3 regions of the Rhodopseudomonas telluris genome follow, and region 2 is predicted to be linked to each of the others. Evidence: riboswitches for the same ligand, from Rfam matches in the RefSeq annotation. Region 2 holds a riboswitch; each other region holds the start of a gene.
The links. A riboswitch is a leader RNA that binds a small molecule or an ion and turns the genes downstream of it on or off. The one in region 2 is predicted to bind cobalamin.
Positions count from the first base shown of each region.

Region 1: it holds a riboswitch for cobalamin, as region 2 does, so the genes downstream of both, ACFFJ6_RS00320 (HoxN/HupN/NixA family nickel/cobalt transporter) here and ACFFJ6_RS10545 (TonB-dependent receptor) in region 2, are expected to answer to the same signal.
Region 3: it holds a riboswitch for cobalamin, as region 2 does, so the genes downstream of both, cobT (nicotinate-nucleotide--dimethylbenzimidazole phosphoribosyltransferase) here and ACFFJ6_RS10545 (TonB-dependent receptor) in region 2, are expected to answer to the same signal.

Region 1 is NZ_JBHLWM010000001.1:59,355-69,932, reverse strand. Features, by position in the region: gene cbiB (adenosylcobinamide-phosphate synthase CbiB) at 1-740, opposite strand, end outside; gene ACFFJ6_RS00335 (ABC transporter substrate-binding protein) at 742-1,581, opposite strand; gene ACFFJ6_RS00330 (ABC transporter ATP-binding protein) at 1,583-2,359, opposite strand; gene ACFFJ6_RS00325 (FecCD family ABC transporter permease) at 2,356-3,381, opposite strand; gene ACFFJ6_RS00320 (HoxN/HupN/NixA family nickel/cobalt transporter) at 3,389-4,462, opposite strand; cobalamin riboswitch at 4,537-4,746, opposite strand; gene ACFFJ6_RS00315 (DMT family transporter) at 4,797-5,120, opposite strand; gene ACFFJ6_RS00310 (class I SAM-dependent methyltransferase) at 5,117-5,821, opposite strand; gene ACFFJ6_RS00305 (BtaA family protein) at 5,997-7,220, shown strand; gene ACFFJ6_RS00300 (LysR family transcriptional regulator) at 7,514-8,413, shown strand; gene ACFFJ6_RS00295 (formate dehydrogenase subunit gamma) at 8,529-8,999, shown strand; gene ACFFJ6_RS00290 (formate dehydrogenase beta subunit) at 8,996-10,552, shown strand; gene fdhF (formate dehydrogenase subunit alpha) at 10,564-10,578, shown strand, end outside.
Region 2 is NZ_JBHLWM010000004.1:134,058-144,635, reverse strand. Features, by position in the region: gene ACFFJ6_RS10560 (MFS transporter) at 22-1,233, opposite strand; gene ACFFJ6_RS10555 (MFS transporter) at 1,318-2,565, opposite strand; gene ACFFJ6_RS10550 (DUF938 domain-containing protein) at 2,665-3,366, opposite strand; cobalamin riboswitch at 3,500-3,699, shown strand; gene ACFFJ6_RS10545 (TonB-dependent receptor) at 3,804-5,900, shown strand; gene ACFFJ6_RS10540 (hypothetical protein) at 6,029-6,337, shown strand; gene ACFFJ6_RS10535 (hypothetical protein) at 6,519-6,698, shown strand; gene ACFFJ6_RS10530 (ABC transporter substrate-binding protein) at 7,013-8,233, shown strand; gene ACFFJ6_RS10525 (MFS transporter) at 8,385-9,611, opposite strand; gene ACFFJ6_RS10520 (ABC transporter ATP-binding protein) at 10,010-10,578, shown strand, end outside.
Region 3 is NZ_JBHLWM010000001.1:1,190,852-1,201,429, forward strand. Features, by position in the region: gene ACFFJ6_RS05440 (glucose 1-dehydrogenase) at 72-833, shown strand; gene ACFFJ6_RS05445 (GMC family oxidoreductase) at 1,251-2,855, opposite strand; gene ACFFJ6_RS05450 (coniferyl aldehyde dehydrogenase) at 2,931-4,364, opposite strand; tRNA gene ACFFJ6_RS05455 (tRNA-Met) at 4,640-4,716, shown strand; gene cobF (precorrin-6A synthase (deacetylating)) at 4,760-5,527, opposite strand; gene cobS (adenosylcobinamide-GDP ribazoletransferase) at 5,624-6,394, opposite strand; gene cobT (nicotinate-nucleotide--dimethylbenzimidazole phosphoribosyltransferase) at 6,391-7,455, opposite strand; cobalamin riboswitch at 7,642-7,848, opposite strand; gene ACFFJ6_RS05475 (hypothetical protein) at 8,059-8,214, shown strand; gene ACFFJ6_RS05480 (DUF3095 domain-containing protein) at 8,293-9,444, shown strand; gene ACFFJ6_RS05485 (DUF2147 domain-containing protein) at 9,461-9,904, opposite strand; gene ACFFJ6_RS05490 (MATE family efflux transporter) at 10,039-10,578, opposite strand, start outside.

The DNA.
Region 1 (10,578 bases), on a different contig from region 2:
CTTGCGTCGCGGCGCATCACCGCGAAGGCCAGCTTGATCGATCCGCCCACCACCGGCGCCACTGCGGCGATCAGCAGACCTGATAATCGCGCCGGGATCAGATTCAGCACATCGTCGAGCCGCGCCGCCGCCCAGCCGAACGAGCGATGCGTCGGAGTCAGATGACCGATCATCGAGTCCGCGGTGTTGACCATCTTGTAGATCAGCAGACCCGGCAATCCGAACAGCGCCAGCCAGAACACCGGCGCCACCACGCCATCGGAAAAGTTCTCCGCGCAGGATTCGATCGCCGCGCGGCACACCCCCGCCTCGTCCAGCACCTGCGGATCGCGACCGACGATCAGCGACACCTTTTCCCGTGCCGCCTCGAGCCCGCCTTGGGCGAACGCATCGCGGACCCGGGCGACGTGCTCGTACAGACTCCGCTGCGCGATCAGCGTCGAGGCCAGTACGCCGAGCGCGATCCAGCTGCCCCAACTTTGCCTCAAGGGTACCTGCAGCAAAAAGCCGATCGCACCCGACAGCACGACGAGCAAAACCACCACCAGAATACCGGCCAGCTTCCGCCGCCCCTCGGACCACGTATCACGATTTAGCGTGCGATCGAGCCGGCCGATCAGCGCACCCATCAGCACGACCGGATGCGCCATCCGCTTCCACAGCCAGTTGGGGTCGCCGATCAGCGCGTCGATGAGCAGCGCGACCAGCACGATCAGCAAGGCATGAGTATCGATCAGCATGTCAGCGCTCCACGCGCGAGAGTTCGTCGGTGAGGCGATCGAGCGCATCGGCGAGCATCGGCCCACCGCACACCGTCAGCTTCTCGGCAATCGCGATGCGCTTCGACGCAGGATAGACCTTTTCCAGCGCGGGATGCAGCACGAAGGCGCGGCCTTCGTCCTCGGCGAAGTCGCTGTCTTCGGAAATCAGCAGATAATCCGGCTGCAACGCCACCACGGCTTCGAGGGTGGCGAAGCCGCCGTATTTGATGCCGAGCGCGCCAGCGGCATTGACGAGGCCGACTGTATTGAGCAGCGAGTTGATCAAACTATCGCTGCCCGACACCCAGCCACGTCGCTCCAGCGGCAACACACGAAACGGCTTGTCGGACGCGGCTTTCCGTGCACGCGCGACCGCGGCATCGATCCGCGCATTGGCGGCGTCGGCGCGGTCGGGATTGCCGACGAGGTCGCCCATCTTGCGGATCTGCGCCTTGACCTCGTCGAGCGTGCGGGCCGCGTCGAACGTGACGACACGCTGGCCCTGCTGCTGCAGCAGCTCGCGGGTCGCGCGTTTGGTGAAGCGGCCCATGACGATGATGTCCGGCTTCAGCATCAGCACGTCCTCGGCCTCGCCGGATAGTTTCGGGAAGCTGGCCGCTTGGCTCGCAAGAAACGACCGCGCTTCGTCGCGGGCATAAGGGCTGAGGCCGAGGATTTGCTCCGGATCGGCGAGCGTCATCAGCAGCTGATCGGTGCAGACATTGATCGAGGCGATGCGCGGCAACGGCGCGGCATGCGCAGCCCATGGCAGACCGGCCGCCAGCGACGCAACGACGACGAGCCCGCGCCACGCGCTCACATCAGACTCCCGCCCACGGCAGGATCACGCCGCTATCCTGATAGTCGGCCCGATAGGCGCTGACGCGGAACACTTGTTGGAGCACCTCGTCCGACAACGCCTCGTGCGGCGTTCCCTGTGCGGCGAGCCGCCCCGACGCCATCACCAGCACCGTATCGGCAAAGCGCGCGGCCAGACCGAGATCGTGCGTCACCACGATCACCAGCGTGCCGGCATCGGCGGCCTTGCGCAGCGTCTGCATCACGTCGAGTTGATAGCGCGGATCGAGCGAGGCCGTCGGCTCGTCGGCCAGCACCACCGGTGCTTCGACCGCCAGCACGCGCGCCAGCGCGACACGGCTACGCTCGCCGCCGGACAGTTCGGTGACGACGCGATCGGCAAACGGCGCGACGTCGGTCGCCGCCATCGCGCGCGCGACCGCGTCGGCATCCAAGGGCGACAACCGCGCCGGATCCGTGGCTCCGTGCGGGAAGCGACCGAGCGCGACGACGTCGCGCACCGGCAGCGGCCAATGCACCAGATGGCCCTGCGGCAGATATCCAAACCGCCGCGCGCGTTCGCGCAGCGGCAGCGCCGATAGCAAATCGCCAGCGATACGGACATCGCCCTCGGCCTCGATCAGCCCGGCCAGCGCACGCAGCAGCGTGGTCTTGCCGGCGCCATTGGGGCCGACCAGCGCCACCAGATGGCCTTTCGTCAGCTCGAGCGAGACGCCGTGCAGCACGGGGCGGCTGGACAGCGCGACGCGCAGATCGCGTGCGGTAAGAAAGGCGGTCATCCAAGCCCTCCGCCCAGCGACCGTCGTTCGCGCACGATCAGATACAGGAAGAACGGCACGCCGATGATCGAGGTCAGCACGCCGACCTTGATATCCGTGGTGGCTGGAATGATCCGCACCGCGATATCGGCGGCGAGCAGCAGCGCCGCGCCCGCGAGCGCGCTCGGGATCAGCAGCCGTGCCGGATCGTGGCCGATCAGCGGACGCACCAGATGCGGCGCCACCAGGCCGATGAAGCCGATCGTCCCCGACACCGAGACCGCGCCGCCGACACCGAGCGCGACGCCGATGATCACGATCAGCCGCAACCGCGCGACATCGACGCCGAGGCTCTGCGCGGTTTCCTCACCCAAGCTCAGCGCCCGGAAGGCCGCGCGTTGAGTCAGCAGCAGCGCCCCACCGACCACGATGAACGGCAGTGCCAGCATGACGTGGCGGAAACTGCGGTCTTCCAGCGAGCCGAGCAGCCAGAACGCGATCTCGAGACTGGCGAATGGATTACGCGACAGGTTCATCACCAGCGCAGTCGCAGCGCCGGCGAGGCTGGAGATCGCGAGACCTGCCAGGATCAGCAGCAACAGGCTGGCGCCGCGTCCTGCGACAGCGAGTAGCGCGAACACCGAGACGAACGCCATGCTGATCGCCGCGACCGGCAGCGCATAGGAGCGCACATCCGCCCAGCCCAGCGCGATGATCAGCACCGCGCCGAACGCCGCCGATTGCGGCGCGCCGAACAGCGATGGCGACGCCAGCGGATTGCGCAGCAGCCCCTGCAGCGCAGCGCCCGACAGCCCGAGGATCGCGCCGATCGCCAGCGCCAGGATGGCGCGGGGCAGCCGGATCTGCTGCACGATGATCTGCTGCACATCACCGCCGCGGCCGATCAGGCCGTCGATCACCGCGAGCGGCGACAGCTTCACCGGGCCGACGCCGAGCGAGCCGATCGCCAGCACGGCGACGACGAACAGCAACGCGGCGGTGACGACCGCCGCGCGCGAGGAGCGATGCGAAACGATGGCGATCAAACGCTCATTCCCGTGCGCCCGAGACGCGCGCGTCGAGCCGGTGATAGCCGTTCAGCCGATAGATGATGGTGGAGATGATCCAGCTGGCGACGAACAGCGCGACGATGCCGTAGCCGAGCGCGCCGAAATTCTCGTTGAGCTCGGTGATCCATTCCCAGAACGCGCCTTCGAGATGCAGCCGGCCGGCCAGCAGGCCGAGCGTCTCGATGCCGCCGATCACGATGGCGACCAGCACCGACACCGAGGTGATGGTCATGTTGTAGTACAGCTTGCGCACCGGATTGCGATAGGCCCAGCCATAGGCGCCGAGCATCAGCACGCCGTCGAGCGTATCGACCAGCGTCATGCCGGCAGCGAACAGCGCCGGGAAGATCAGGATCGACCAATGCGAGATGGTGCCCGCATTGTTGGCGGCGAGGCCGAACAGGCTGATCTCACTGGCGGTCTCGAAGCCGAGCGCGAACAGCAGGCCGATCGGATAGAGCTGCCAGCTCTTCGAGACGAAGCGAAACAGCGGCCGAAACAGCCGCGCCAGCCAGCCGCGCTGCTGCAGCAGATGATCGATGTCGTCATCGTGCACGACCTCGCCAGCCCGCACCTTTTTGAACGCGCGGTAGACGCCGCTCAGCACCGACAGATTGGCCAGAGCAATCGCGAACAGGAACAGCGCCGAGGCCGAGGTGCCGATGATGCCACCGATCTCGCGGTAGCCGGCGAACCGTTCGGTGAGCGAATTGGCCGCCACCGCGATCGCCAGCGACGCCACCAGCACCACGGTGGAGTGACCGAGAGCGAAGAAGAAGCCGACCGCGACCGGGCGTTTGCCCTCCTGCATCAGCTTGCGGGTGACGTTGTCGATCGCCGCGATGTGATCGGCGTCGAGCGCGTGGCGCAGGCCGAGGCTGTAGGCCAGCACGGCGGTGCCGATCAGCACCGGCTGGCCGGCGAAGGCGGTGAGGGCCCAGGCCCAGGCGGCGATATTGGCGATCACCAGGCCGCCGAGCACGGCGACCAGCCGGACGCGGAATCCGTCCGGACGAGCGACAGCGACTGTGGGAGGAGCGAGTATGTCTGACATGAGAGTCCCCGAACGGTGAGCAGCTTCCTGTCACCCATGCGGCGGACCGCCCCAGCCGCGCGCACCGCACGCTGGAAGATGACGTGGCTCAGGCCGGTCTCCTGGCTCGCGGGTCGTCGCAATCCCTCGCCTTCCCGGCCCTCGCTTGGGTCAGTGGCATGATGAAGGATCGCTCGCCGCCTACAGTTGCGGGCGCAGCGCCGGCTTGAGACACCCCAAAAGGCGTCTGCACCGGCTTCCCTGTGCCGGACGATTCCCGGCACACCTGAACGGAACGATCAAAGGCGGGCGGACCTGCTTTGTCAATCGCCGCCTTGGTCTGGGCGCGGTGGGGTCAGGCCGGCGTGCTGAGCTTGAGGCCGATCATGCCGGCAACGATCATCGACAGGCACAGCACGCGCAGCGCATTGGCGGGCTCGCCATACAGCGCCATGCCGACCACGATGCTGCCGGCGGCGCCGATGCCGGTCCACACCGCATAGGCGGTGCCGAACGGCAGCGACTTCAGCGCGATACTCATCAGGCCGAAGCTGGCGGCGATCGCCACCAGCGTGCCGAGCGCGGGCCAGAGCTTCGTGAAGCCGTCCGAGTGCTTTAGTCCTAGCGCCCAGACGATCTCCATCAGGCCCGCGGCAAGCAGCGCGAGCCACCCGGTCATGCAGGGCGTCGCGTCGGCAGCGTCAGCACCGCGGCCTGGGCGTAGCCGCGATACGGCCGGTCGAAGCTCAGTCCGGCGCCAGTGCGCACCGCGATCTGTGCCAGCGTCGCCTCGAGCTGATCGCGCGGGGTGACGCCGAACAGCGCCAGCCAATGCTGCAGCGCGTGGCGGGCGAAACCAGGCAACCCGGACTGATCGCCGAAATCGACGATATGCAATTGTCCGCCCGGCTTCAGGCTCGCGATCGCATGTTCGATCACCGCAACCCAATCCGGAATCATCGACAGGCTGTAGGAGATCATCACCCGATCGAACGCCACCGGCTGGCCAAACACGCCTTGCGCGGTGAAGTTAGTCGCATCGCCATGCGCCACCTTGGCTCGGCCATTGAGGCCAGCACGCGCGATGGCGCCGATCGCCGAGGTCAGCATCTCGGTCGAGACGTCGAAGCCGTAGAACCGCGCCTCGGGGTAGCGCAGGGCAGCGGCGACCAGATTGCGGCCGGTGCCGCAGCCGATTTCGAGCACATGGCCGCCGGCGGGCGGCGCCAGGCTGCTGATCAGCTCGTTGCGACCAAGAAGATAGTACCGACGGGTGATATCGTAGATGTGCCGCTGATAGCGATACATCCGGTTCATCCGCGTCGTCGCGTCGACCGGCCAGGACGGATCGACTGTGAGTTCAGACCGGACCATCGTCATGGAATGCACCCTCGCGCAGGTGGAATCGTCCGCTCTCCATCCGATTTTGCGACGACAGGGTGATGACAGCCGGCAGTTCCAGGACCTGTTTCAACTCCTGCTCCAGACCTGCCGACTGTCGCAAAACTGCATTGCTACGCGGCTATTCTCGACCGATGACCGAGTCGAGGACGGTATGAATACGCAGCAACTCATCGCGGACGCGGTCCGCAACAGCAAGGATCGCAGCGAGTCAACGATCTGGGACCGACTGTTTTCGATCTGGTTCCGACGGCTGGTCTACACCCAGATCTGGGAAGACCCCGAGGCGGATCTTGCTGCGCTGCAACTGCCGATCGGCTCCACCATCGTGACAATATCGTCGGGCGGCTGTAACGCGCTGTCCTACCTCACCGCCAAGCCGGCGCAGGTGTTCGCGGTCGATCTCAACGAGGCGCATCTGGCGCTGCTGAAGTTGAAGCTCGCAGGGCTGCGCGCGCTGCCGGACTACGACCAGTTCTGGCGCTTCTTCGGCGAAGGCGAAGCCGACGACAACGCCGACCTGTATCGCCAGCGCCTGCGGCCGCAACTCGACCGCGATGCGCGCAGCTACTGGGACGAACGCGACTTCCGCGGCCGGCCGCGCTATCGTTACTTCACCGACGGCTTCTATCGGCACGGCGCGCTCGGCAGCTTCATCGGCTTCGCGCATCTGCTGGCGAAATTCGCCAAGATCGACCTGAAGGCGCTTCTCGAAGCGGCGCCGGATTCGTTGGAGCGGCAGGATGCGTTGCAGCGCGTCGACCGACTGTTCCATTCGGGATTCGCGCGGCTGTTGACACGCACGCCGGCGCTGCTGTTCAGCCTCGGCATTCCGCCGCAGCAGCGCGACCTGCTCGGCGGCAATCAGCCGCTCAACGAAGTGCTGCATCAGCGCCTGCTGCGCCTGATCAACGTCTATCCGAACGAGACCAATTACTTCGCCTGGCAGGCGCTGAGCCGGCGCTATCCGGGCCCCGGTGACGATTGCCTTCCGCTGTATCTGCAGCGCAGCCGCTACGCGCGGATGCGCTCCGGCGCCGGGCTGATCATTCCGGTGCACGAAAACCTGCGTGTCTTTCTCGAAAGCCTGCCGGCCCGACAGATCGACGCCGTCGTGCTGCTGGACTCGCAGGACTGGATGGCGCCCGAGGAAATCCGCGCGCTGTGGGACGCGATCGATCGGTCCGGCAAGGATTCGGTGCGGGTGATCTTCCGCACCGCCGGAGCGGAGTCACCGCTCGAGACCGAAGCCTTGTCGCCGCTGCAGCAGGTCTGGCACCGCGACGCGGAACGCAGCGCGATCGGCTTCGACCGCGACCGCTCGGGCATCTACGGCGGCTTCCATTGCTACGCACGCCGGTCCGCGAGTGTCGCCTGACCGCCGCGGACATGACCCGAAAGAGGCACCCGGTTTGATTCAGCTCAATCCGGAACTGTCATAATCGGCTACTTAGATACCTGACGATGCTTGGCGCGATGCTATTGTTCGTTGCGCGCGGGGCTTCGTCTCTCCCCTGACTGGCCCCGCACTTCCGATGCCGCAATCGGGAGGCGGGGTTTTATCTACGAGACGTCGCGCAGCGCGCGCCGTCCGCCGTTCCCGCCGACCTTGCCGGCGGCCGCCCATTGGGGCAAAAGTCCCTCCTCTTCAAGAATTTCCGAGGGACGGACTTGATCGACAAGCTCGAGCTGCTGCTTGCGCTCGCCAAGGAACGGCATTTCGGCCGCGCCGCCGAAGCCTGCGGCGTAACCCAGCCGACGATGTCGACCAGCATCAAGCAACTCGAGGAGATCCTCGGCGTCATGCTGGTGCAGCGTGGCTCGCGCTTTCTCGGTTTCACCCCGGAAGGCGAGCGCACGCTGGAATGGGCCCGTCGCATCGTCGGCGACGCCCGTGCGATGCGCCAGGACATCGGCGCGTTGAAGGGCGAGCTGTCGGGCGAGTTGCGGATCGCCGCGATCCCGACCGTGCTCGGCATGGTGGCGCAACTGACCACGCCGTTCCGCGCGCGGCATCCCAATGTGCGCTTCAGCATCCTGTCCTGCACGTCTTCGGAGGTCCTCGGCCTGCTCGAGAACCTCGAGGCCGACGCGGGGCTGACCTACATCGAGAACGAGCCACTCGGCAAAGTCCGCAGCGTTCCACTGTATCAGGAGAGCTACCGGCTGATCACCTCGCCGGACGGCCTGTTCGGCGATCGCGAGCAAGTGACTTGGCAAGAAGTCGGCCAGGTTCCGCTGTGCCTGCTGACGCCGAACATGCAGAACCGCCGCATTATCGACCGCGCGCTGCGCGCCGCCGGCACCATCGCGCATCCGACGCTGACGTCGAATTCGATCATCGTCCTCTATACTCACGTGAAAACCGGCCGCTGGGCCAGCGTCATGCCGGCCAAGCTCGCCGAAACGCTGGGCCTCGGCGACGGCGTTCGCACCATCCCGATCATCGATCCGGTGGTGTCCTACAGCATTGGCCTGGTCGTGCCGCCGCGGGAGCCCTACACGCCGCTGGTTGCAGCGTTGATGCAGGTGGCGCGGGAAGTCGCACCCTCGCTCGAGAGCGATGTCTGAGGGTTCCGTCCCCTCTCTCGATACCGTTTCCTTATCGCAGCATGCGACAGCTTTATTGATTCCTTGAACGATTCTTATTTTCATCGGTCCCGAACAAAGCCGGGAAGAAACGCCGATGCGCCATGAAGCTTGGGATCCAACACGCGCGAGCGAGATCATCGCCGCGCTGGCGCACAAGGAAGGACCGACGCTGGTCATCCTGCATGCCTTGCAGGAGGCGTTCGGCTATGTGCCGGAGGCGGCCGTGCCGATGGTGGCGCAGGCGCTGAACCTGTCGCGCGCCGAGGTGCATGGCGTGCTCACCTTCTATCCCGACTTCCGCCGCGAGCCGCCGGGCCGGCACGTGCTGAAGTTGTGCCGCGCCGAAGCGTGCCAGGCCGCGGGCGGCGATGCGCTGGCGGTGCATGCGGAAACGCGGCTCGGCGTCGCGTTCGGCGGCACTTGCGCGGATGGCTCGGTGACCCTGGAGCCGGTGTATTGCCTCGGACTGTGCGCCACCGCGCCGGCTGCGATGCTCAACGATCGCGTGGTCGGCCGGCTTGATACCAAGCGGCTCGACCGGCTGATGGCGGAGGCGCAGCGATGACGCTCCGTGTGTTTATCCCGCGGGATTCCGGGGCTTTGGCCGTCGGCGCTGACGAAGTTGCCGCGGAGCTCGGCCGCGTGGCGCACGAGCGCGAACTGGGGCTCGATCTGGTGCGGCCCGGCTCGCGCGGGCTGTATTGGCTGGAGCCGATGCTGGAAGTCGAAACGCCGGCGGGGCGCGTGGCGTTCGGACCGGTGACGCCGGAGGATGTGCCGACCATCCTCGATGCGATGATCAACGATACTCCGCATCCGCTGAAGCAGGGGCTGACGGAAGAGATTCCCTGGCTGAAGCGGCAGACGCGATTGACCTTCGTCCGCTGCGGCATCGTCGATCCGCGCTCGATCGACGACTACCGCGCGCATGGCGGCTATCGCGGGCTCGAACGCGCGCTGAAAATGAACTCCGAAGCCATCATCGATGATGTGGCAAAGTCGGGGCTGCGCGGCCGCGGCGGCGCCGGATTTCCGACCGGCATCAAATGGCGGACCGTCGCCCAGGCCGGCCGCGGCCAGAAATACATCTGCTGCAACGCCGACGAGGGCGACAGTGGTACCTTCGCCGACCGGATGCTGATGGAGGGCGATCCCTTCATGATCATCGAGGGCATGACGATCGCCGGTATCGCCGTCGGGGCGACCAAGGGGTACATCTACATCCGCTCCGAATACCCGCACGCCATCGAGACCATGAACGCCGCGATCGACTGCGCGCGGCGGACCGGCTTCCTCGGCGACAACATCTGCCACTCGACCGATTCGTTCGACATCGAAGTCCGGGTCGGCGCCGGCGCTTATATCTGCGGCGAAGAGACCTCGATGCTGGAGAGTCTCGAGGGCAAGCGCGGCACGGTGCGGGCCAAGCCGCCGCTGCCGGCGCATCACGGCCTGTTCGGCCGGCCGACCGTGATCAACAACGTGCTGACGTTTTCGGCGGTGCCGTACATTCTCGATGGCGGCGCGCAGGCTTACGCCGATTGCGGCATGGGCCGGTCGCGCGGCACCAAGCCGATCCAGCTTGCCGGCAACATCAAGCACGGCGGACTGTTCGAGGTGGCGTTCGGCATCACGCTCGGCGAACTGATCGACGACATCGGCGGCGGCACGCTGAGCGGCCGGCCGGTGCGCGCCGTGCAGGTCGGTGGTCCGCTCGGCGCTTACTTCCCGCGCGCGCTGTTCGATACGCCGTTCGACTACGAGGCCTTTGCTGCACGAAGCGGCATGGTCGGGCATGGCGGCGTCGTGGTGTTCGACGACACCGTCGACATGGCCAAGCAGGCGCGGTTCGCGATGGAATTCTGCGCGCACGAATCCTGTGGCAAGTGCACGCCGTGCCGGATCGGCTCGACGCGCGGCGCCGAAACCGTGGACAAGATCATCGCCGGCGACAAGCCCGCCGCGAACATCGCCGTGCTCGAAGACCTCTGCAACACGATGAAGTTCGGCTCGCTGTGCGCGCTCGGCGGACTGACGCCCTATCCGGTGCTGTCCGCGCTGACGCATTTCCCCGAAGATTTCGGCCTCGCGCCGCGCCGCCTGCAGGCCGCGGAATAAAGGACGACGATATGGCCCTGGTTCAC
Region 2 (10,578 bases):
CGGAATGACGGGGAGAAGTCGTTACTTCCGTTCTCGCACCAAAATCAGCGCCGCGGCGATCAGCTCCAGCAGGATGCAGACGGCGAATGGCAGCGTGTAGCTGCCAGACAGATCGCGGAGCAGGCCGACCACGCCCGGGCCGAACGCGTAGGTGACCTGGTTGATGGCGGTGTTGAGGCTGACCAGGACGCCGAACGAGCCGGGCGTGAATTCGCGCTGCACGATCAGCGCCGGCAGCGTGATCAGATTGCCGACCGAGAAGCCGAACAGCGCGCAGGCAGCCAGCATCAAGGCGGGCTCGCGTATCAGCAACAGGATCGTCAGCGCCACAGCCTGGCTGGCGAAGGACAGCGCGGAGGCGAGCCGCTGGTCGATGCGGTCGATCACCGCCGACATCAGGACGCGGCCGACCACCGCCATTATGGTCAGCAGCGACACCGCGGCGGCGGCGCGCTCGCGGCCGATCAGCGGATCCAGATACGCGATGACGTGAACGATGAAGCCCACCTGCGCGAACAGCACCAGCGCGAACGCGATGGTGACGATCAGGAAGTTGGTGTCACGCAGCGCGTGGCGCCGGATCGCACCCGACGACAGCGCCTGCACGGCGCCCGCTCCTGCGTGGCTCGCATGATGCAATGGCGGACGTCCGACGAACACCATCACCAGCGGTGCGATCAGCAGCAGCGACGCCAGCGCCGCCGCCAGCGTCGCGCCGGCGAAACCGAGATGGCCGATCGCCAGCACCAGCAATGGCACGCCGGCGATGCCGCCGAAGCTGGCGCCGTTCAGCGCCAGGCTGATCGCCATGCCGCGGCGCTTGTCGAACCACAGCCCGAGCGTGCTGGTGATCGCGCCGAGGCTGGTGCCGGCCCAGCCGATCGCCAGCAGCACGTAGATGCCGTAGAGCTGCCAGGGCGCATCGATACGACCGAGCAGCGCGGTGCCGAGCGCGGTCGCCGCGAGACCGCCGAGCAGGCAGGTCTTCGGTCCGACGCGGCGGATCGCGTCGCCCACGAAGGCGACCAGCAGCGCACCGCCGAGATAGAAGAACGTCGTCGCGGTCGAGATCAGCGACGCCGGCCAGCCGTGCAGGCGCTGCAGCTCGGCGAGATACACCGACTGGCCGTAGAAGCCGAGGGCCCAGCTGAAGGTCGCGACCGCGAAACACACCGCGACGATGCGCCAGCCCTCATAGCGGATCGAGGTCTCGTCGGGGATCGATCCGGTCATCGCGGGCGATCAGCCAACATCGCGCAGCGCGCCATCGTTTCCCCCTCGCCGGCGCTTTGCGGCCGGGTCGTTTAGTTGTCGCAGTCAGACGCCCCGGTCGGCGAGTTCGACGGCTTGCGCGGCGATTGGCTTGCGCGATTTCGCCCAGCCGCTGATTGCCAGCACGATGAGGCCGAGCAGCACCGGCGGGAACACCGTGAGATTGACGGTGGTCCAGCCATAGTTCGCCAGCAGTTGCCCCGACGAGAACGAGCCCAGCGCCATCATGCCGAACACCAGGAAATCGTTGAACGCCTGCACCTTGTTCTTCTCGCTCGGCTGATGCGTCTCCAGCACCAGCGCGGAGGCGCCGACGAAGGCGAAGTTCCAGCCGACGCCGATGACGAACAGGGTCGCCCAGAAATGCGGGGCGGAGATGCCCATGATGCCGATCGAGGCGCCCGCCGCTTCCAGCACCAGCCCCAGCGCGACCACGCGCGGCGCGCCGAACCTGGCGATCAGCGAGCCGGTGACGAAACTCGGCGCGTACATCGCCACGATGTGCCATTGCAGGCCGAAGTTCGAATCGCTGACCGGCAAGCCGCACATCTGCATTGCCAGCGGCGCCGAGGTCATCACCAGATTCATCATCGGATAGGCGATGACGCCGCACAGCGCCGCGGCGATGAAGCGCGGCTGCCGCACGATCTGTAGCAGCGGCCGGCCGCCGGCGAGATCGGCCGGCTGCGGCTTCGGCGCATCGACGCTCCACAGCACCGCCATGGCGATCAGCGCCACCGCGGCCTGCACCACGTAGCTGAAGGCGAACAGATAAGGCTGCCAGATCTCCATGGTCCACTGCACCAGCTGCGGACCGAGTACGCCGGCGAACACGCCGCCGGCCATCACCCACGACACCGCCTTCGGGCGATAGTCGGCGCTGGCGCCATCGGCGGCGGCGAACCGATAGGATTGCGCCACCGCGCCATACAGCCCGCCGAGGAAGGTCGCGACGCAGAACAGCGCGAACGAGCCGTACAGAATGGCCAGCGCACCGAGCGCACCGGCAGCCGCGCCGCAGCCGGCGCCGATCATGAACGAGGCGCGGCGGCCATAGCGGCGCGCGATCGCGCCGGTCGGCAGCGTGCCGGCCGCGAGGCCGACCACGTACATCGAGATCGGCACGGTGGCGAGCGCGACGCTCGGCGCCAGCTGCGCGCCGATGATCGCACCGGTGGCGAAGATCACCGCCGCATTGGCGCCGGTCAGCGCCTGCGCGGCGGCGAGCCGCCAGACGTTGGAGCGCGCCCGCGCGTCGTCGGAAATCTCGCAGGTCGCGGTCGCGTCAACCATCGGGTGTTTCGCCCTTCATCCGGCCGGTGCATCGCCGGGCCGTGGAATCGGCCGGCATCATAGGCGGCGACGGTCTGCGATCAACTGCCGCAGGCGCGGCTAACCTATGCGCGGCCTTCCGCTTTCGCCGCTGCGGGCGAAGCCCAGGATGAGATTGTTGGCCGGCATCGCGATGATCTCGGTCAGGCGCAGGCCGTGCTCCGCGCCGAGCTGCTCCAGCTCGCCGACATCGCGCACGCCCCAATCGGGATTGGCGGCGCGCAGGCTGGCGTCGAACGCCGCATTGCTCGGCGCGGTGTGCTGGCCGTCCTGCTTGAACGGGCCGTAGAGGATGAGTTGGCCGTCCGGCCGCAACAGCCGGGCCGCGCCGGCGAACAGCCCCTGCGCCACCGGCCACGGTGCGATGTGCACCACATTGGCGCTGAACGTCGCGGCGAGCGAGGCGGGATCGCCGTCGCTCACCATCCCGGCGGGCCATGCCGGATCGGACAGATCGATCCGCCGCGGCTCCCGGATATTGGCGAGCCCGGAGTGCGCGCGCCATGCGGCGATGCTGCTCAGATGCTGCGGATGGATGTCGCTCGGCCACCAGACGATCTCGGGATGTTGACGCGCGAAGGCGACCACATGCTGGCCGGTGCCGCTGCCGGCCTCCAACACGTCGCCCGCGACGCCGTGCAGCAGGCGCGCGAGCACATCGCGGATCGCCTGCTGATTGCGATGAAACGCGGCGGCATCGAGCCGCCCATCGGATTCGACAGGCCGACCGTCCTTGCCGAATTCGACCACATAGTCCGCCATCGTCACCGCGCCTTGTTGAGCTGGATCAAGCCGCATTGTTACTCGCAAGCAACAGCCGCGGACAATCCCACCGGCGAGCGCAGCAACCGGGCCGGCCACCGCCAACGGCGAATTGACTCCACGCCGTCCGATACTTCTAGTTGAATGTGACGGTTCCTCTCACGAGGATGAAAAGGGAATGCGGTGCGGAGCTTCACGCTCTCAGGCCGCAGCTGTTCCCGCAACTGTAAGCGGTTCGACTTCTGTCGGAATGCCACTGGGACCTCGGCCCTGGGAAGGCGACGGAAGATATCACCCGCGAGCCAGGAGACCTGCCGTCATTCGTGGTCACACGCGAGAGTGCCGGTCGGGAATTGCAGGCATTGGTTTCACCCGCGCAAGCATGGTGATCCCTCGTTCGCTGTGACGTGCCACTGAACGTCCGGCCGAGGTTATCCATGCCGTCTTCTCACTCCGCTGCACCGCGCACGCGCGCGCTGCTGTGCTCCACCATCCTGGCTTCCAGCCTGTTCGCCACGCTCGCGCCTGCGGCCGCGCAGGACATGCTGCCCGCCATCAACGTCACCGCGACGCGCACCTCCGACGCGATCGTCGGCACCTCGAGCACAGTGATCACCGCCGACGACATCGCGCATTCGCCGGCGCAGACCGTGCAGGACATCATCGCGCAGACGCCCGGCGTGCAGACCACGTCGCTGTATGGCGGCGTCAACGGCACCGGCTCGTCGGTCGATTTGCGCGGCTTCGGCGCCACCGCGACCTCGAACACGCTGTTCCTGATCAACGGCCGCCGCCTCAACGACCTCGACCTGCAGGGCGTCGACCTGTCGAGCATCCCGCTGCAGTCGATCGAGCGCATCGAGATCACCCGCGGCGGCAGCGGCGCCGTGCTGTACGGCGACAACGCGGTCGGCGGCGTCATCAACATCGTCACCAAGAGCGGCACCGGCGGCCCGCCCGCGACGTTCCGCGCCGAAGGCGGCGTCGGCTCATTCAACCAGCGACTCGCCGCGGTGTCGGCGGCGTTCAATTCCGGGCCGTGGTCGACCTCTGCGTTCGCCAACGGCGTCCGCTCCGACGGCTACCGCTCCAACAACGCGCTGGAACAGAACAACGCGATCGGCGAACTGCGCTACACCACCGGCGATCTCAGCGCGTTCCTCAACATCTCCGGCGACAACCAGCGTCTCGGTCTGCCCGGCTCGCGGATCGTCGATCCCTCGATCGGCGTCAACCAGCTGCAGACCGACCGCAGCGGCACCAGCACGCCGTTCAACTTCGCCGACAAGCAGGGCGCCAACCTCACCGCCGGCTTCACCAAATCGCTGTGGGACGGCGCCGAGCTGATCGTCGATGGCGGCGTCCGCGACAAGCGGCAACAGGCCGGCTATTTCGGCGACGTGCCGCTGCAGAGCTTCAACGCGAGCTGGTTCGACGCGCATCTCCAGACCTGGTCGATCACGCCGCGGCTTAGCATCAAGAACGCGTTCTTCGGCCTGCCGTCGAAGATCCTCACGGGCCTCGACTATTACGACGCGACCTATGATTCCGACCGCGGCCAGTATCGCGGCACGCCGCCGGTGCACGTCTACAATCTGTCGCAGAAGACGCTGGCCGGTTATTGGCAGCAGACCATCGCCGTGCTGCCGAGCACCGACTTCTCGTATGGCGGCCGGGTGCAGAGCGTGAAGGTCGACGCCGCCGACCGGCTCAATCCGCTGGCGCCGGGCTATTTCGGCGAAGCGCAGGCGCAGCCGCTGAACAGCACCGAGACCCAGCATGCGCTGCATGTCGGCCTCGAGCATCGCTTCAACGACGTGTTCAGCGTGTTCGCCCGCGGAGCGCGCGCGTTCCGCACGCCGAATGTCGACGAGCGCGTCGCCTCGGGTCCGTCTTATGATGCGTTCTTCAATCCGATTCCGGGCACCTTCGCGCTGAAGACCCAGACCTCGGTCGACGTCGAAGGCGGCTTCCGGATCAAGTCCGGCCCGTTCGAGATGCAGACCAGCGTCTACAACATGGATCTGACCAACGAGATCCGCTACGACCCGGTGAACTTCTACAACACCAACCTCGATCCGACGCGTCGCACCGGGGCCGAGACCAGCTCGTCGGTGCGGATCAGCGACAATTTGCTGCTGCGCAGCGGCGCAGCCTATACGCGGGCGACGTTCCGCGAGGGCCCGCTCTCCGGCAACGACGTGCCGCTGGTGTCGCGCTATACGGCGAATGCCGGCGTGACCTGGAACGTCTGGCAGAAATACGTCGTGTTCGATGCCACCGCGCGGGTTTGGAGCAGCCGCTTCATGGACAACGACAATGCCAACGGCCAGGTCAAGATCCCGGCCAACGGCACCGTCGATGTCAAGCTGAGCGGCGAAGTCGACCACTTCTTCTGGTCGCTGAGCGTGATCAATCTGTTCAACGCGCAATATTACGATTACGCGGTGGCCAGCACTTTCACGCCCGGCCGTTACGGCGCGTATCCGCTGCCGGGCCGAACCTATCTGGCCAAGGCTGGCGTGACCTTCTGACCGGACATCACGTCGCGCCACACCGACTATCGTGCATGACAGGCCCCGGCAGCAAAAGCTGTCCCGGGGCCTTTTTTCTTGCTACACCCCGCGCTTCCCAATTCCCCGAAGACAATCGACGTGGACGAATGACGAACGACGAAAATTCCCGCCCCGCTGCACGCTCTGGCGCAGCCGCACAGGAGACCGACAGCGGCCGCGCTGAACGCGAGGCCGCTGCGAAGGCGACTCTCGACAACATGGCCCGGCTGAGGGCGTTGCGTCTGGCGCGCGAGGCCGCCGAACCGCAGCGCGCTCCGACCAAGACCAAGCGCGCCAAGGCCGGCACCGGCAAGACCGCCGGCACGCGCACGGCTGCCGGCAAGTCGGCAGAACCGACGCCGCGCGCGCTGTCGGACTGGCTGGCCGAACAGCAGAAGGGCGGCCACCGCACCTGAAATGCCCGCGCCCTCCGCCCCGCGGGCGGCGCGATGCTGCCTTGTGCAAAATGCGGCCGGTAGCCGCTGATCATGGGCTAGATTGCAACTGTTTCGGTGGCCAAATGGCCGCGACAGGACGACAACGGACCCGAACCGCGCCACGGCGCGTTTCGGCCCCGTGCTGACGGGATCCAAGACGATGATCGGGTGGCAGAAGATCAAGCCCAAAAAGGTCCGCAAGGACAAGGTCGCCGCGACGACGAAAGAAGTCGCGGCCGCCAAGCCGGTGTCCGCGCGGCTGCCGGACGACGATCTCTACGACAGCGGCGACATCTGCGCGCCGGAGCGTGACCGCGACGACGAGCAGCGCGATCTCTAAGCGCGTCTGCGATCCGCCCTGACGGATCGCCGGGTGCGACGTTGTGCGGCAGGCACCCGATGCCTGCCGGCAAAGTAGCCGAAATATCCGCAGATCAGCTGGTTCGGCTCACGCTTATTCCGCCGCGATGAATTCTCCGACGCGTCGTCGACCTTCGCGCCGCGCTGCGGCGTGCAATTTGGATTCAAATGATTTGAACTCATGGCGGCCGCGTGAGAGCGTCGGCCGATCGCCGCGTGCGCCTAATCGGACGCGCGGACGATCACGACAGCCCGCACCGCAGAGTGCGGCTTCAACCAAAGAGAGGAAGTGCCATGACCACCCGCCTCAGCCTGCTCGCGGCCGGCTTGTTCGCCGTCGCAGCGGCTCAGCCCGCCTTCGCCCAGAAGCAATACGGCCCCGGCGTCACCGACAGCGAAATCAAGATCGGCCAGACCATGCCGTATAGCGGCCCGGCCTCGGCCTATGGCGTACAGGGCCACGTCGAAGACGCGTACTACGCCATGATCAACGCAAAAGGCGGCGTCAATGGCCGCAAGATCAAGATGATCAGCCTCGACGACGCCTACTCGCCGCCCAAGACGGTGGAGCAGACGCGGCGGCTGGTCGAGCAGGACGAGGTGCTGGCGATCATCGGCACCATCGGTACGCCGACCAACACGGCGATCCAGAAATATCTCAACGGCAAGAAGGTGCCGCAGCTGTTCATCTCGACCGGCGCGGCGAAGTGGGACGATCCGAAGAACTTCCCGTGGACCACGCAGCTCTACCCGCCTTACCAGATGGAGGGCATGATCTTCGCGAAGTACCTGCTCAAGAACAAGCCCGATGCCAAGCTCGGCGTGTTCTCGCAGAACGACGACGCCGGCAAGGATTACGTCAAGGGCCTCAAGGACGGTCTCGGCGACAAGGCCAAGACGATGATCGTCAAGGAGGTCACCTACGAAGTCAGCGATCCGACCGTCGACTCGCAGATCGTCGCCCTGAAGGCCTCGGGCGCCGACACGCTGTTCACCATGGCGACGCCGAAGTTCGGCGCGCAGGCGATCCGCAAGGTCCACGAGCTGAACTGGAAGCCGCTGAACTTCGTGGTCAGCGTTTCGAGCTCGATCAAGGGCGTACTCGAACCCGCCGGCAAGGAAGCCTCGACCGGCCTGCTCACCGCGCTGGCGGCCAAGACGCCGACCGATCCGCGGTTCGAGAATGACGCCGACGTCAAGGAGTTCAAGGAATTCCTCACCAAGTGGTACCCGAAAGGCGACATCGCCGACGGTTCCACCGTCACCGGCTACATCTCGGCCTATATGACCGTGAAGGTGCTCGAAGCCTGCGGCGACAATCTCACGCGCGACAACCTGCTGAAGCAGGCCACCAACATCAAGCCGACCGAAGCGCCGCTGCTGCTGCCGGGCATCAAGATCTCCACCCGCCCCGACCGCTACGCCCCCTACACCCAGATGCAGATCGCCAAATTCGACGGCAAGAGCTGGGTGCCGGAAGGCGAAGTGTACAACACCGACGGGCCGAGCCAGTAAGCTTAGCCACGAAGTCTCGGTGACTAAGTAGTTCAACGACGACCCCACCACGTCATGGCCGGGCTCGTCCCGGCCATCCACGCCTTTCTTGCCACTGAACTGTAAGACGTGGATGCCCGGGACAAGCCCGGGCAAGACGGAGGCTTGCGAACTACGCCGGCTTGCGCAGCCCGAGCGCCGTCGGCTCCGCAGCGTTCAGCAGCCGCGCACGCTCCGTGTTCGGCCACAGCAGCAGCAGGCCGAGCAGGCCGGAGGCGATCAGCACCGCGCCGTTGATCATGTAGCCGGTCAGATAGCCGTCGTTCACGTTGGCGGCGGTCTGCACCACGCTGCCCATCACCAGCGGCGCGACGACGCCGGCCAGCGTGTACAGCGCGCCGTAGATCGCGATCGCGGCGCCGCGCTGCGCCACCGGGGTGAACTCGGCGATCATCGGCGGACACACCACGTAGATCGACCCGCATAGCCCGGCACCGACCACCAGCGCGGCGATCAGCGCCGCCGGGCTGTGCAGCAGCGGCATCGACAGCAGGATCACGCCGCCGACCACCAGCGGCGCCGCGCCGAGCACGCCGCGCGCCCGACGTGTCGAGACGCCGCGCGCCATCAGCGTCTGCGACAGCCAGCCGGTGAACAGCACCATCGCGGCGCCGAACACCCAGGGCGTGACCGAGATCAGGCCGGCGTCGTGCTGGCTGAAGCCGAGGCCGGTGACGATGTAGGTGGTGAACCAGGTCAGCCCGAGCGACAGCGCCCAATAGGCCCCGAAGGTCGCGGCGACGCAGCCGACGAAGGTCCGCGACGTCAGCAGCCGCGCATAGGGAATCCGCGTCTCGGCCGCGGCCATCGCGGCGGTCGGCACCAGCGGGCCTTCCTTGCCGAGCGCCAGCCACGCCGCCGCCCACATCAGCCCGACGAGGCCGAGCGCACCGAATGCGTAGTGCCAGGAGTGATCGACGATGATCCAGTTCAGCGCCGGCACCGCGAGGATCACGCCGAACGCCGAACCCTGTGACAGGATCGCGGTCGGCAGCGTGCGCTTGTGATCGGGAAACCACTTGTAGATCGCATGCGCCGCGACCGAGAACGCCGGCCCCTCGCCGGCGCCGAGAATGATGCGGCAAATCAGCAGCGTGGCGAAACTCACTTCGCCGACCATCGGGAATTGCGCCACCGCCCAGATCAGCGCCAGCACCAGCACCACCCAGCGCGTGTCGATGCGATTGACCACGAAGCCGACCACGATGGCGGAGATCGAGAACAGAAAGAAGAACGACGACCCGAGCAGACCGAACTGCTCCGGCGTCAGCCGCATGTCGCGTGTGATCGGCACGCCGGCGAGGCCGACCACGATCTTGTCGGCGAAGTTGACGATCATGAACAGGAACAGCAGGAAGGTGATCTTCCAGGCGCCTTTCGGCGTCGAACGTTCATGCACGTGCGGCCTCCCAGTCCTGCGTTCTGACGCGCTGTTATTGTCCGCATCTCTTGCGAGACTGTTTCAATGCTGCCGCCGATTGCGTGCGATTGCAATCAAACTGAGGCCATTTGGTCGCAGCCGCGGCCGACGAACCGCGTTGCGCTGCAAACAAACCATCCGGCGGAGCGTTGAGCCGGCGCCGCCGCGTCCCCATATCGGGCTGGATAGTTCTGCAGGATGTTCAGCATGATCGGTTCGACGATGCGTGGCCTGCGCCGCGGTGTTGCGGCGCCCCCGGGCCACGTTGCGGCGCGGCGCGGGGTCCGTTCGATGCAAGCCGGTGGGCGTGCCGGCACATGCTGACAGTCTCCGGCCTGACCAAATCCTATCGCTCCGGGCAGGACAGCGTCGCGGTGCTGCGCGGCGTCGACTTCGCGCTCGCGGCCGGCGAGAGCGTGGCGCTGACCGGCGAATCCGGCAGCGGCAAGAGCACGCTGCTGCATCTGATCGCCGGCCTCGACCAGCCCGACGGCGGCACCATCCGGTTCGGCGAGTCGGACATCGCGCGACTCTCCGATGCCGAACGCGCCGCGTTTCGCCGCGACCGGCTCGGCCTGGTGTTTCAGCAGTTCAACCTGATCCCCAGCCTCACCGTCACCGACAATCTCGCCTTCCAGTCCCGGCTCGCCGGCCGCCATGACGCGGCGTGGCAGGCCGAACTGATCGAACGGCTCGGCCTCGGCGCATTGTTGAAGCGCTATCCCGAACAACTCTCGGGCGGCCAGCAGCAGCGCGTCGCGATCGGCCGGGCGCTGGCGGTGAAGCCGGTGCTGCTGCTCGCCGACGAGCCGACCGGCAATCTCGACGAGGACACCGCCGACGGCGTGCTTGCGCTGGCGACCGACCTCGTTCGCCGCACCGGCTG
Region 3 (10,578 bases), on a different contig from region 2:
GGCACTCTAGCCATCCCGGTCCGGCATGGTAAGGGGAGGGCAACGCATAACGCATCAACGGGAAACGCGGCATGGATCAACTGTTCGACGTCAGCAACGAAGTCATTCTGGTCACCGGCGCCTCGCAGGGTCTCGGGCGGCAATTCGCCCGCGTGCTCGCCGAGCGCGGCGCGGCGGTCGTGCTCGCCGCGCGCCAGACCGACAAGCTGAAGGCGCTCGAACAGGAGATCAAGGATAAGGGCGGCCGCGCCGTCGCGGTGCAGATGGACGTCACCGACCTCGCCTCGATGGCCAGCGCGCTCGATCAGGCCGAGGCCGCGCTCGGCCCGGTCACCGTGCTGATCAACAATGCCGGCGTCGCCACCGAGAAGCTCGCGGTGGACACCAGCGAGGCCGACTGGGACAAGGTGATCGGCGCCAATCTCAAAGGCGCGTATTTCCTCGCCACCGAAGTCGCGCGCCGAATGATCGCGCGCCAGCAGGGCGGCAACATCATCAACATCGCCTCGGTGCTCGGCCAGAGCGTGCTGAAATTCGTCTCGCCCTACGCGATCTCCAAGGCCGGCATCATCCAGGCCACCAAGGCGATGGCGCTCGAACTCGCCAGCTCCCGCATCCGCGTCAACGCGCTGGCGCCCGGCTACATCGACACCGACATCAACCGCGACCTGTGGGCCACCCCCGCCGGCGAAAAACTCCTCAAGAGCATCCCCCAACGCCGCGTCGGCCACGAATCCGACCTCGACGGCGCCATCCTGCTGCTGTCGTCGAACGCCTCGCGCTATATGACCGGGAGCGTGGTGACGGTGGATGGCGGGTTCTTGCTGGGGTAGTTAGTAGAACGCTTCATCGATTGATTGAAGCAATCCGGCCTTTGCAGAAGCACTGAGTCCTCATCCTGAGGAGCCCGGCGAAGCCGGGCGTCTCGAAGGATGGGGCCACGCAGCGCCGGTGGCGCATGGTTCGAGACGGCGCTGCGCGCCTCCTCACCATGAGGATGTACTTGTGGCTTCCATCATCAGGCCTGATACCACGTAACGCAGAGCGGCTCGAGTGGCTGAAGCTCACGAGCACAGCCCCTCGCCCCGTCATTCCGGGGCGCGCGCAGCGCGAACCCGGAATCCATAACCCCTGCGCTCTCGGCTGACCACAGTCGACGACCGCGTGGCGTCAACACCAGGCCGCAGGGAGTATGGATTCCGGGCTCGCGAGCTGCGCTCGCGCCCCGGAATGACGGGGAGAGGGCGGTGCTAACGCATCTCCCCCCTGATCAAATCCGCCGCCTTCTCGCCGATCATGATGGTCGGGGCGTTGGTGTTGCCGCCGATCAGGGTCGGCATCACCGAGGCATCCACGATGCGGAGGGCTTCGAGGCCGCGGACCTTGAGGTGCGGGTCGACGACGGCGGTGGGATCGTTCGCCGCGCCCATCTTGCAGGTGCCGACAGGGTGATACACGGTGTCGACGCGGGCGCGCAGGATGGCGCGGATGTCGTCGTCGGTGCGCACATTCGCGGTGAACAGGTCCTTCTGCTGCAGCGCACGTAGCGCCGGCGTCTCCATCAGCCGCTGCGTCGTCTTGTAGCCGGCCACCATCGCCTCGAGATCGTCCGCCTCGCCGAAGAAATTCGGATCGATCCGCGGTGCCGCCAGCGGATCGGCGCTGGTCAGCCCGACGCTGCCGCGGCTCTTCGGGCGCAGCAGGCAGACATGGCACGAGAAGCCCGTGCCCCAGTGCCGCTTGCGGCCGTGATCGTCGACCATCGCCATGCCGAAATGCAGCTGGATGTCCGGCACGTCGAGATCCGGCCGCGTCTTCAGGAAGCCGCCGCATTCGGCGAAGTTGGTCGCGAGCGGGCCGCGCCCCTCGCGGCGATACTGGCCGATGGTGGAGAGCAGCCGGCCGATGCCGGTGAAGCTGGTGCCGGTGAAGTAGGGCGCGTCGGACTGATAGGCGAAGATGAAGTCCGGATGGTCCTGCAAATTCTGGCCGACGCCGGGCAGGTGATGCACGGTCGCAATCCCGTGCCGCTGCAGCATTTCGCCGTCGCCGACGCCCGACAATTGGAGTAATTGCGGCGTCTGGAACGCGCCGGAGGCAAGGATCACTTCGCGGCGCGCACGCACCTGCCGGGTCTCGTTGTCCTTGCGGAATTCGACGCCGACCGCGCGGCCGCCCTCGAACAGAATCCGCGTCGCCTGCGCGCCGGTCTCGACCCGCAGGTTCGGCCGCGTCGCCATATGCGGATGCACGTACGCGCGCGCGGCGCTCCAGCGTTCGCCCTCGTGTTGCGTGAGCTGATACAGGCCGAGGCCTTCCTGCTCCTCGCCGTTGAAATCGTCGCGCACCCGGAACTGTGCCTCGCGCGCCGCCTGCAGGAAGATCTCGTGCACTGGATTGTCGGTGCGCAGCCGGTTCACATGCAGCGGCCCGCTCTGGCCGTGATACGCGCCGTTGAATTCGGCGTTGTTCTCGGAGCGCTTGAAGTAGGGCAGCACGTCCGCATAGGACCAGCCGTCGGCGCCGAGTTCGGCCCAGTGGTCGTAGTCCCATTTGTGGCCGCGGATATACACCATGGCGTTGATGGCCGAGGAGCCGCCGAGCGCCTTGCCGCGCGGCTGATAGCCGATGCGGCCGTTGAGCCCCGGCTGCGGCACCGTTTCGAAATGCCAGTTGTTGAGCTTGCTCGGCACCATCAGCGACAGCGCGTAGGGCGTCTTCACCACCCAATTGTCGCCGGGCCCGCCGGCCTCGAGCAGCGCCACCGACGTGCCGGGATCTTCCGACAGCCGTCCGGCCACCGCGCAGCCGCCCGAGCCGCCGCCGACCACGACAAAGTCATAGGTCTCCGTCATCGTTTCCTCCTGGATTATTCTTGTTTGTTGTCCGCGCCGGCTCTGCGTCCGGTCGCTGGTCGTTCCATCGTCAGATCAGGACAGCCATCGCAGCACTTTCGACAGCCGTGCGATCTTGCCGCCGTAGGGCGGGTAGAGATCGGCGAAGCGGTTGTAAGGCGAGCGATAGAACACCGGCTTGAGCTGGCTGAAGGTGTTGAAGCCCCATTCGCCGTGATACGCGCCGGTGCCTGAGGCGCCGACGCCGCCCATCGGCTGGTTCTGCTGCGCGAAGTGCACCAGGCAGTCGTTGATGGTCACGCCGCCCGAGACGGTGCGGGCCAGCACCTCGTCGCGTGCGGCCTCATCGGTACCGAACCAGTACAGCGCCAGCGGCCGGTCGCGGCCGTTGATGAAGCGGATGGTCTCCGCCGCATCGTCGGTGCCGAGGATCGGCAGCAGCGGGCCGAAGATTTCTTCCTGCATGATCTTCATGTCGGACGTGGCGCCCAGCACCAGCGTCGGCGGAAACTTGCGACGGCTGCTCCACGCCGCATCGTCGGCTGAGGCGGGCTGCAGCAGCGTCGCGCCCTGCGCGGCGGCGTCGTCGACCAGCCCCTTCAGCCGCGCATAATGCCGGTCGGCGACGATCGAGGTGTAGTCGGCGTTGGCCGGATCGCTGCCGAACATCCGGGCCATCGCGGCGCGGATCTTCTCCGCCAGCGGCTCGACCTGGTCGCGCGGCGCCAGCACGTAGTCCGGCGCGATGCAGGTCTGGCCGGCATTCATCAGCTTGGCATAGGCGATCCGCGGCGCGACCTCGTCGAGATCGGCGGAGCGGTCGACGATGGTCGGCGACTTGCCGCCGAGCTCTAGTGTGACGGGCGTCAGATTGCGGCCGGCGGCCTCGGCGACGATGCGGCCGACGCGGGTCGAGCCGGTGAACATCAGATGGTCGAACGGCAGCCGCGCGAACGCCTCGGCGATGCCGTCCTCGATCCCGGTCACCACCATCTCGTCGGCGTCGAATTTCGCCGCGACGGTCTCCTGCAGCAAGGCCGAGAACGCCGGCGACAATTCGCTCGGCTTGATCATCACCCGGTTGCCCGCCGCCAGCGCCCCGATCGCCGGCGCGATGGTGAGCTGCAGCGGGTAATTCCACGGCGCGATGATGCCGACCACGCCGAGCGGCTGCGGGATCAGCCGGTTCTGTCCCGGCCAGAACTGCAACTCGGTCTTCACCTTGCGCGGCGTCATCCAGCGTTTGACGTGCTTGGCGGTGTGCTTGATGTCGCCGAGCAGACTGAGCGTCTCGGCGATCAGCGTTTCGACCGCGCAGCGATGGCCGAAATCAGATGAAATTGCCTGCTCGAATCGCTTCTCGTTGTCCGTCAGCAGGCTGCGCAGCCGCGCCAGCCGATCGAGTCGCAGCTCCAGTGTCGCGGGCGCCTCGTCGCGGGAGCGATCGAACATGCGGTGAAAGCTGTCGTGCAGGGCATTGGCCCCGAAGCCGGTCAACGGCTGGTCCATGGTGCGCTCCCGTTTCGGCCGATGTTGATGTTTTAGGCCGATTTTGACGAAGTCTTGCAGGGACACGGTCCGCCCGCAACCGCATCCGGTTCCGGCCGTCATATAATCTTGAAAATCTGCGTCGCGGGGCTTCCCAAATCCCCCGTGCGTTGCTAGACACCCCTCGCGCCCCGGGCACTGCCCCGGGCCCCTTCTCAGGAAGCTTCCGGGAGGATCGATCGACGCTCTTGGGCGTTGATGGTCTTCGGTTTTCTGAAGAAAGCGCAAAGGTTTAACGCGGGGTGGAGCAGCCCGGTAGCTCGTCAGGCTCATAACCTGAAGGTCATAGGTTCAAATCCTATCCCCGCAACCAAATTGAACCCCGGTCCTCAGCGGCCGGGGTTCTTTTTTGCGCCTTACGCTTTGGCCTTGCCGCCCCTGCGCAGCAGATAGATGTCCATCACCCACCCCTTCGCCTCGCGCACCTGCCGCCGGGTGCGGCTGATGTCGGCGGCGACGTCCTTGAGCGGGCCGGAGATCAGGACTTCGTCGGCGAGGCCGAGATTGGCGGCCCAGTAGATCTCGAGGTCGGCGGGGTCGATCTTGGCGAAGGTCTCGTCGCCGTCGAGCATCACCACGGTGCTGTCGGCATCGATCGGCAAACCAGCCGCGAGTTTGCGGCCGGTGGTGATGGTGATCGGCTCGCCGATGCGGTTGAGCGCGATGCGGTGCCGCGCCGCCAGCGCCTGCACGGCGGTGATGCCGGGGATGATCTCGTAGTCGATCGCCAGCCCCTGCGCGCGCAGGCGATCGAGGATGCGCAGCGTGCTGTCGTAGAGCGACGGATCGCCCCACACCAGAAACGCACCGCACGCGCCGTCCGCGAGTTCGCTCGTCAGCAGCGCTTCGTAGCGCGCGGCGATGCGGGCGTGCCAGTCGTCGACCACCGCGCGATAGTCATCGCCGGCCGGTGCGCGCTGCGGGATGTCGATGCTGACGAAGCGGGTGTCCGGAGACTTGATGAAACGTCGGCAGATCTCTTCGCGCGCGGTTTTCAGTTCGGCCTTCTCGGCGCCCTTGTCGGGCAGGAAGAACACGCTGGCGCGGTTCAGCGCCTCGACGGCCTGCAGCGTCAGGTAGTTGGGATCGCCGGGGCCCATGCCGATCAGGAGAAGTTTGCGCATCGGCGGGAAGTCCTATTGCTTCGTGATGAGCAGAGATTCCGGGTTCGCGCGCCAAGGGCGCGCGCCCCGGAATGACGTTGGGGATGGCGTGTGCAACTAACCATGGCCGGCTAGCGCCGCGACGCCAAGCAGCAAGCCGATCTGCGTGAGTTGTTCTGTCGCGCCGAGGACGTCGCCGACATAGCCGCCGATCAGCCGTGCGGCGGCCAGCGCGGGCAATGCGCCCAGCGCGACGGCGCCGATCAGTCCGCAGGCGGCGGCGCCGGGTTCGGCGGCGATCAGCCACGCCAGCCCGAGCAGCGTCAGCAGCATGGCGACGATGGCCTTCGCCGGATCGAGTCGTTGGTCCGGATAGTTCAGCTTCGCGGTCGCGACATTGCCCGCATAAGGCAGCATCGACATCGCGGCCAGGATACCGGCGCGGCCGAGGCTGTGGCTGGCGACCAGCGCGGCGGCGCCGACCCAGGGCGGCAGTGTCGCCAGCGCGGCGATGCGAATGATCAGGCTGGCGATCAGTGTGACGGCGCCGTAATTGCCGATCCGGCTGTCCTTGATAATCGTCAGCCGCTGCTCGCGCGTGCGGCCGCCGAACAGCCCATCCGCGCTGTCGGCAATGCCGTCCTCATGCAGCGCGCCGGTGAGCGCCACGCCGGCGATCACCGACAACACGGCCGGCACCAGCCCCGACCAGATCGCCGACGTCGCGATCAGCACGCCGCCGCAGAAGAGGCCGATCAGCGCGCCGACTAGAGGAAAGTACTTGGCGGCGGGGAGCAGCCAGCCATCGTCGAACTGCGCGGCGCGCGGCGCTGGCAGGATCGTCATGAATTGCAGCGCGTTGAAAAACGGGCGGAGTGCGGGCGTCACTGCGTCTGTCCAAGGCGGCCGGCCAGCACGTCGGACAAGTCCGCCAGCTCGGTCAGAATGCCGGCGGCCGCCCGCACCAGCGGGATCGCCATCAGCGCGCCGGTGCCTTCGCCGAGCCGGAAGCCGAGATCGAGATAGGGCGTCGCCGCCATCGCCTCCAGCAGTACGGCATGGCCGCGCTCGGCCGAGCGATGCGAGAACACGCAATAGGCCCGCGCGGCCGGATGCAGCCGCACCGCGACCAGCGCGGCGGCGCTGGCGATGAAGCCGTCGATCACCACCGGCCGGCGCTTGGCCGCGGCGGCCAGCACAGCGCCGGCCATCATGGCGATCTCGTAGCCGCCGAATTCGGCCAGCACCTCGAGCGGCGCGCTCGCTGCCGTGCGCGCGGCCGCCTTTTGCGCGATGGCGCGCTTGTGCAAGACGCCAGCGTCGTCGAGCCCCGCGCCGCGGCCGACGCAATCGCCGATCGGCGTGCCGGTGAGGCGATGCGCGATCAGCGCCGCCGACGTGGTGTTGCCGATGCCCATTTCGCCGATCGCCACGATATCGATGCCGCCGTCGATCGCGTCGGACACCAGTGCGATCGAGGCGCTGAGCGCGCGGCGGGCGTCGTCGATGCTCATCGCGGGCTCACGACTGGCATTGCGCGTGCCGTAGCCGATCTTGCGGTCGATCAGTCCGGGATGCGGTGGCACATCCGCCGCAATGCCGGCGTCGACCACACACACTTCGGTCGCGGCGGCTTTCGCCAGTACGTTCATGCCGGCACAGCCCGCCAGATAGGCCGCGACCATCGCCTGCGTGACGCTCGCCGGGTAGGGCGAGACGTGGTCTTCGGCGAGGCCGTGATCGCCGGCGAACACGAACACCATCGCACGATCGGTGCGCGGCGGCGCCGGGTGCCAGATCAGCCCGAGCTGGACGGCGAGGTCCTCCAGCCGGCCGAGCGAGCCCGGCGGCTTGGCCTTGCCGTCGATCCGGGCGCGGAGCGTGGGTTCAAGCGAGTTGTCGACGGCGGAGACCGCCAAGGTCGCGAAATGGTCGAGGGGAGCGTGCATGGTACGAATTCGTCGAGGCAAGATCGTTCGGATGCGGAGCGGGCGACACGGCCCAGCGGCAGATCGCGTCGCGCCACCGCGCGCGCATGCGCAGAGGTCGGCGATCAGGCGCGGCTGTTGTGGGGACGGACTACGTCGGAAGCGGATGCGGCATCGGAACGTCCTTCTTCGACCCACCGTCGAATGGCATTGCGCAGATCTCCGGCCGGTCTCCTGGCTCGCGAATGTTGTCCCGATCGCCTTCCCGAGGCCGGAGAATGGCCGCAGTGGCTGGTGTGATCGGAGACGATCCGCTTACAGTTGCGGGGGCAGCCGCGGCCTCGGCGATCGCTCGCCTCACCGCATTCCCGTTTCACCCTTTCGAGAAAGGGCACCGAAGATGCCGCACAAGAGCACGCGGCACCGCCCGGCGCAACATTAGTTGCCACCGTCGGGCGCGCGTTCAGACGAAGGTGCAACGGCGCCGGGCGAGCGCGCCGCCGGCGCATTTTAGGAGCGCCCGGATGCGAAGCGGTTGATCGGCATGCCGCGATTCTGCTCTAAGTCGCCGCCAAAGCTGTGAGAGGATCGGCCACGCGGCGTCCGGCATCGGATCGGGCCGCCGTGCAGAGGGAACTGGATCGCTTGAAATCGCTCGGCATCATCGTCCTGCTCGCCTTGGCGGTTTTCGCCTACGGCCTGTACACCGACATCACCCTGACGCGTTGCGTGCGGGGATCGGTGACGGCCATGTTCGGGCTTTGCGCCAAAGGTGACTGATCGCGGCCGAGGCCGCTTCCACGCAAACCGGCGGCCGGCGACGCCGTATCTGTGCGGCATCGACTGGAGCTTGCGTTTATGACCGTGGCGAACAGCGACTCGTTCTACGACCGCGTGCCGGTGTTCTCCGGGTTCGCCAACCTGATGGACCCGGCGCTTTACGCCTCGGTGCCCGACGATTGGGTGGTCGGGACGGCCGACATCGTCAATTCCACCGGGGCCATCGCCGCGCAGCGCTACAAGGCCGTCAACATGGCGGGCGCCTCGGTGATCGCGGCGATTGCCAACGCGCTGCAGGGTCGCGATTTTCCGTTTGTGTTCGGCGGCGACGGCGCGAGCTTCGCGGTCGCGCCGCACGATCTCGCCGTGGCCCGTGATGCGATGGCGGCCGCGGCCGCCTGGGTCCGCGACGAACTCGAGCTGACGCTGCGCATCGCGTTGGTGCCGGTCGCAACGATCCGGGATCGCGGGCTCGACGTCCGCATCGCGCGGTTCGCGCCGTCGCCGCATGTTCGCTACGCGATGTTTGCGGGCGGCGGTCTCGGCTGGGCGGAAGCCGCGATGAAACGCGGCGAATTCCTGATCGATCCGGCTCCTGCCGGGACGATGCCCGATCTCAGTGGTTTGTCGTGCCGGTTCGAGACGATCCCGGCGGCCCACGGCGTGATCCTGACGCTGCTGCTGGTGCCCACCGTCAGCGCCGACAGCGCGGCGTTTCGCGCGCTGGTCGAACAGGTGGTGGCCCTGACCGAGCGCAGTCCCGACGCCGGCCGGCCCGTGCCGTCTCAGGGGCCGACGATGCGATGGCCACCCGCGGGCTTCGAGCTGGAAGCGCGGGCAGCCGGCGGCGGTCCGTTGCTGCTGCGCCGCGTCGGCGTTCTGCTCTGGACGCTGTTCGTCTATGTGATCATGCGGTTCGGCATCAGCTTCCGAGGCTTCGTGCCGCAAACCTATATGGCGCAGGTGCCGGAGAATTCCGACTTCCGCAAATACGACGACGGATTGCGGATGATCCTGGATTGTCCGCCCGATGTCGCCGACGCGCTGGAGCAGCGGCTGGCGGAGGCCGCCGCCGCGGGCATCGCCCGTTACGGCGTGTTTCGCCAGGACGCGGCGATGATGACCTGCTTCACGCCGTCGGCGGCGCGCAGCGATCATGTGCATTTCGTCGACGGCGCAGGCGGCGGCTATGCCGCCGCGGCGGTGGCGCTGAAGGCGATGCGCGCGTGAGGCGCGCCGCCGATCGTCAGCGTCCCTCGAAGGTCCAGTTCTCGCCGCCGCACAGCGAGCCGACGCAGCCCTCGACATGCAGCGAGGTCGGGCCTGTGTGCGACAGGTTGGCCTCGTAGGTCTTGCCGTCGTCGGCGTTGTAGATGTGGCCCGACCATTTGCCCTGCGACACCGGCCGCATGTCGCCGAAGATCTGCAGCCCGATCACCGGGCGTGAGGCGCGGGCCGGATCCGGGTTCTTGTCGTCGACCTGCGGCTTGCCGGTGTTGGGATCGATCGGCTGCTTCAGCCAGATGATCGTGCCGCACAGGGCCGGGCCACAGCTCTTGATACGCACCTTGGCGTCGCCGGCCTGAGTCAGCCAGGTGCCCTGCGGGCCGGGCGCTGATTGCGCGAGCGCAGCGGCAGGCGCCAGCGCAGCGAGCAATGCAGCGGCGAAGAGTGCGGATCGGGTGGTCATCTATCCTCCAGGCATCGTCCAGTGCGCAGCACGTCGCGTCGGTGCGGTGCAGCGCATGCCTTAGCAGAGGAGCCGGATTCGTGGCAAAGGCATGACGGACACAAACAGACACAAGATACGGAGGTCCGCAGGATTCATTTGACCCAGCGTGTCAGATGAATCGCCGTCACGGTGCCCAGCCCGTAAACCACCATCGCCGCCGTCACCAGGGCGAACAGCGTCCACGACGGCGCGCCGCTGATCATCAGCGCGGTGCCGCCGATCGCCACCAGCATCAGCCGCGCGCTCGCGGCGAGCACCGGGCCGCCGACTTTCGCGGCGCCCTGCGAGGCGAAGTACAGTGTCACGCCGAGACCGAAGAACGGGAAGGCCGGCCCCGCCCAGTGGAAGTAGGAATGCGCCGCTGCGGTCACCGCGGGATCGGCGGTGAACAGCGACACCCACAGCGCCGGATAAATCGCCAGCACCAGGCCGATCACCCCGAGGATCAGCGCCGACGCGGCGCCCGAGGTCCACGCCACGCGCCGTGCGCGCGCCACCTGGCCGGCGCCGACCGCCATGCCGACCATCGGGATCGAGGCGACGCCGACCGCGAACGCGATCGGGATCAGCAGGAATTCCAGACGCGAGCCGATGCCGTAGCCGGCCAGCGTCGCAGTGCCGTAGGTCGCCAG